2 regions of the Comamonas sp. wu1-DMT genome follow, and region 1 is predicted to be linked to the other one. Evidence: predicted binding sites of a transcription regulator. Region 1 holds the regulator's gene; the other holds the start of a gene.

Region 1 (2,396 bases):
GGCCTGTATGTGCTGCAAGAGCTTGCGGTAGGCACTCATAAGACGCCCTCATTGACATGTGTATATGAATGTTTCCACTGTCGAAGAGGTGCTGCAATACCCTGATCCGGGTATCCGTTCTGACGCATATTCGCGCCTGACAAGGAGTTTAGAAGGCTGCGAGGCTTGTGCGAAATGCGTTCTGGCGGACAGGCACAGGCAGAACATCAGCAAATAATTTACATGGCGATCCAGATCGTTCGGCGCCAATATAGAGGGCCTGCTCTGGCGACATCGAGTTTTTGCCTATGCACTGCTGGCAGAGTTGTCTGGCGCCATATCTGCCGGCCGATGGGCCAAGAGCGTTGAGGTGGCTTCCTGTTGGATGCAATGGAAGCTTTGTTGCATCGCCTGCAGGCCTATCGCGGGTCGGGCTCAGAGCTGCACGAGTGCAGGCAGTCAAACCTCACTGAGCTTTCAGACTTGCGGGGCTGCTTGCTCATGGAGTGCCATACGCTCCAGCGCGGCACAGACATCGGCCATGCGTCCGCAGATCAGCAGGCATTCGGGCTGACTGCGCGGCTCACGCTGCACGATCTTGAGAAGTCGTGGAGAAGCTGCTTGCCTAGACTCGTCGGTTATTGGCGATTGCAGCTCTGGTGTCGCTGCAAAGGTCTGAGGACAAAGCGTATTGCTGCCTAGACGACTGCGGCCGCGGTTGGCGCGTATGACAGGAATGCTGATCTGCTTCGCCTTTGGGCGATTGGTAGTGAAGGATACAGGTTCTGCAGCGGCTTCGCTTGCATCATCAGAGCAGAAGTTCGGGTTGAGCGACAGCGTGGCAGGCTGCCCTTTAAGGGTCAGGCGTGTCAAAGCCTGCAGTGATGTGGCGAATCCCATTTGGCAACTCCTCTTGATGACCTTGCGGCATGGATAAGGGCAGGATTGCGTTCTTCAGGCAAAGCTCCGCCCAGGGCGAAGCTCAACGGCTTCGCGCCTACCACCTGGGCTTGAGAGGGAAAGAGGCTCAGTGCCTCCGCTGCATAGGCGGAGGGACGCCGTCTGCCCGTTACATGAACATGCTGTTGCGGATAAGGCCTACGGCCAGGCCTTCGATGGCGAATGGCTCTTCAGGATCGACGTGAATGATCTTGTAGTCGGGGTTCTCGGGCAGCAGCTCGATGCCCTGAGGCGTGCGCTTGAAGCGTTTGACGGTCACGTCGTCACCGAGGCGGGCCACCACAATCTGGCCGTTGCGCGCTTCATGCGTAGCCTGTACCGCCAGCAGGTCGCCGTCCATGATGCCCGCGTCACGCATGGACATGCCGCGGACCTTGAGCAGGTAATCGGGCTTGGCGGCAAACAGGCTGGGCTCGACCGAATAGCTCTGATCGATATGTTCCTGGGCCAGAATAGGCGAGCCGGCAGCGACGCGGCCGACCAGGGGAAGCACCAGCGGAGCCAGTGCCGTGAGCGGCAGCGCAAAGCTGGCACCGCGTGCAGCATTGATGGTGCGCACGGTATCGGCGCGCAGGCGAATGCCGCGCGATGTGCCGCTGACCAGATCTATGACGCCCTTGCGGGCCAGTGCCTGCAAATGCTCTTCTGCAGCATTGGCCGACTTGAAGCCAAAGGTGCTGGCAATCTCGGCCCGGGTAGGGGGCGCACCCGTGCGAGCGATGCTGGACTGGATGAGGTCCAGAATCTGCTGCTGGCGGGGAGTGAGCTTGGGGTGGTCCATGGGCATTCCTTGATCGATCGATGATGAATACTGTGTGTTCATCCAGTACCTGTATTTTTAATCAGTTTGAAGAGGACTGCAAGTGGAACCTGACAAAAATATCGTCATCCTGGGCACGGGCGGCACGATTGCCGGTGTCGCCGAGCAGGCGGGCACCAGTGTGGGCTACCGTGCGGCCCAACTGGGCGTGGCTCAGCTGCTGCAGGCCGTGCCGGACCTGGAGCGCGTTGCTTCTGCATCGCTGCAGGTGGAGCAGCTAGCGCAGCTGGACAGCAAGGATATGGATCACGCGACCTGGCATGCACTCGCGCTGCGATGTGCCGAGCTGCTCGCTCGTGATGACGTGAGCGGCATCGTGATCACCCATGGCACCGACACGCTGGAGGAAACCGCCTGGTTTCTGCAATGTGTTCTGCACCCGGCAAAGCCCGTGGTGCTGACCTGCGCCATGCGCCCGGCCACAGCCATTTCGGCTGACGGCCCCGGCAATCTGCGCGATGCCGTGGCCTGTGCGGCCGACATGCAGGCTGCTGGCCGCGGTGTGCTTGCCGTGGTGGCGGGCCGGGTGTTCAGTGCACGCCAGGTGCGCAAGGTGCATCCTTATCGTGTGGATGCCTTCGATGGCAGTGGTGCCGGCCCGCAGGGCTGGGTGGAAGAGGGGCGGCTGCGCTGGGCA
Region 2 (2,396 bases), on a different contig from region 1:
TCCCCAGCGTGAACTGGCTGATGCTGCTGGCCGTGATCGCGCTGGTGCTGGCCTTCAAGTCCTCGGGAGCGCTGGCGGCCGCCTATGGCATTGCCGTGTCGGGCACCATGCTGATCACCACCATGCTGGTGGGCTTTGTGGTCTATCTGGGGCGCAGCCGAGCAAGAGCCGTGACACTGGCGGCGCTGGCCTGTTTTGCGGTGCTGGAGATAGGCTTTTTTGCCTCCAACCTGACCAAGCTGGAGCAGGGCGGCTGGCTGCCGCTGACTCTGGGCGCCATCATCTTCATCGCGCTGACCACATGGCGCGACGGTACCCAGCTGGTGGCCGAACATCGCCGTCGCCTTGATATTCCCATGAGCGATCTGATGAGCTCGCCCATGAGCGGCGTGCCGGTGGTGTCCGGCACGGCCGTCTATCTGACCTCCGACCCCAAGCTTGTGCCGAATGCGCTGTTCCACAATCTCAAGCATTTCAAGGTCATGCATGAGCAGACGGTGTTTCTCCACGTGATCAACGAGAACACGCCCTATGTGCATGATGGCGAGCGCCTGCAGCTGAAGCCCATGTGCAATGGGGTCTGGGCACTGGACATGCATTTCGGCTTTCGCGAGCAGCCTGATATTCCGGCGGCGCTCCAGCGGATTGCGCCGGACGTCGATGGCGAGATACCGAACCTCGACCCGATGACGACCAGCTTCTTTGTGGCCAGGGTGCAGGTGGTGGACGGGCCAGGCGGTCTCTCGGCCTGGCGCTGCGCGCTGTTTGGCTGGATGTCTCGCCAGTCGGCCAGTGCGGCGACTTATTACAAGTTGCCAGCCAACCAGGTGGTGGAGCTGGGCACGCAGGTTGTGCTTTGACGGCTAGGTATGGCTAGCCAGACAGGCGCTGGCTGCTATCTTTTTAGAACGTTACTCGTCCAAAGCGTCCAGCGCGCGAGCCGAGTAGACCATGGCGGCGCCCGCATTCAAGGCCACGGCCACACCCAGGGCTTCGGCGATTTCTTCCCTGCTGGCACCAGCTTCCTTGGCAGCCTTGGTATGCACGGCAATGCAGCCGTCGCAACGCGTGGTCACGCCCACGGCAATGGCAATCAGCTCGCGCGTCTTGGCATCGAGATGGCCGGTCTTCCTGCCTGCACCGGACAAGGCCTTGTAGCCCTCCATGGTGCCTGGGCTCAACTCGGAAAACTCTCCCAGCCTGCCCGCCAATTCCTTGCGGTATTCGTTCCAGTCCAGCATTGCCTGCTCCTTGTTGAATGAAGCATTGATTGTGTGCCACTGTCACAGGGCATTCAAGTCGCAAGCGTTTCGTCCGACGATCGGCAGTACTGGGTTCGGAGGAGCCTGCAGGGATTTGTGGGCTGTATGAAAATACAGGTTCATTGTCGGCATCCAGCCGTCTTTTCGCCGAGCATTTTGTGAGCGTCACCGTGACCGCATCCCAGGCCGCCATTCTTGCGCCGCACCGCTTCTACTATCTGCACAACTTCCAGCAGGCGCTGGATTGGCTGGCGCAGCGCTATGGAGATCTGCTCAGCGAGCAGGAGGCTGATTTCATCGCCGGCTTTGCGCGCTTGCCGCAGAACTCCAGGGCGCTGCTGGTACGAATGCTGATGCGGCGCGGGCCCTGGTTTCGAGCCAGCAAGCTGGCCTATGAGGAGATTCCGGTGACGGTCGATGCTGCAGCGCCCTTGCTGGAGCGTGGCTGGCTCAGTACCACCGAGCCCATGGAGGCGGTCGAACTATTCGGCTTGCACACCAAACCCGAGCTGCTGCAGATCTTGACTGGCTTTGAGTTGTGCTCCTCCATGCGCAAGGCCGAGATGCTGCAACTGCTGGCTGAGAGGCAACCCGAGCCTCTGCCGTATGCCGTCTGGCATCCCGAGGCCGTGGAACCTGTCTGGCGCGTCATGGTGGGTGAGCTGGGAGAGCGTCTGAGGCTGATGTTTTTTGGCAATCTCTACCAGGACTGGTCGGAGTTCGTGCTGGCCGACCTCGGTATTTTTCGCTACGAGCCGGTGACGCTGGATGCTGACTCGCGCGCATTTCAACGCCGCGAAGATCTGGACTTCTATCTGGAGATATCGGCCCGGCGTCGGGATCTCGACGAAGGCGTGGAGCCGGCACAATTGCTGCCTGCGCTTATTGAAAATCATAGCGAGAACCCATGGTTGGACATGCGCCGGGCCAAGGTTCTGCTGAAGCTTGGCCAGATGTGCGAGAGGCTGCAGGACTGGCCGCTGGCGGCTCAGGCCTACACGGCCAGCCGCTATGCGGGTGCACGCCACCGTCATATTCGCGTGCTGGAGCGCATGCAATGCTTTGATCAGGCGCTGGCTCTTGCCAGCCAGGCGCAAGCCGCGCCTGAAAGTGAGGAGGAGCGCCAGCGTGTGG

What was found. Region 1 encodes LexA, which represses DNA repair genes until DNA is damaged. Its sites were predicted from a motif close to ACTGTATNNNNATACAGT; they were not measured.
Region 2: a site for LexA is predicted at 1,363-1,380, ahead of V8Z78_RS00455 (VRR-NUC domain-containing protein). Genes of this name have one in related genera too.

What each region holds. Positions count from the first base shown of each region.
Region 1 is NZ_JBANEM010000007.1:180,144-182,539, forward strand. It holds gene V8Z78_RS12405 (hypothetical protein) at 1-39, opposite strand, end outside; gene V8Z78_RS12410 (hypothetical protein) at 457-879, opposite strand; gene lexA (transcriptional repressor LexA) at 1,049-1,720, opposite strand; gene V8Z78_RS12420 (asparaginase) at 1,803-2,396, shown strand, end outside.
Region 2 is NZ_JBANEM010000001.1:101,274-103,669, reverse strand. It holds partial or broken gene V8Z78_RS00465 (potassium transporter Kup) at 1-860, shown strand, start outside; gene V8Z78_RS00460 (carboxymuconolactone decarboxylase family protein) at 912-1,241, opposite strand; gene V8Z78_RS00455 (VRR-NUC domain-containing protein) at 1,454-2,396, shown strand, end outside.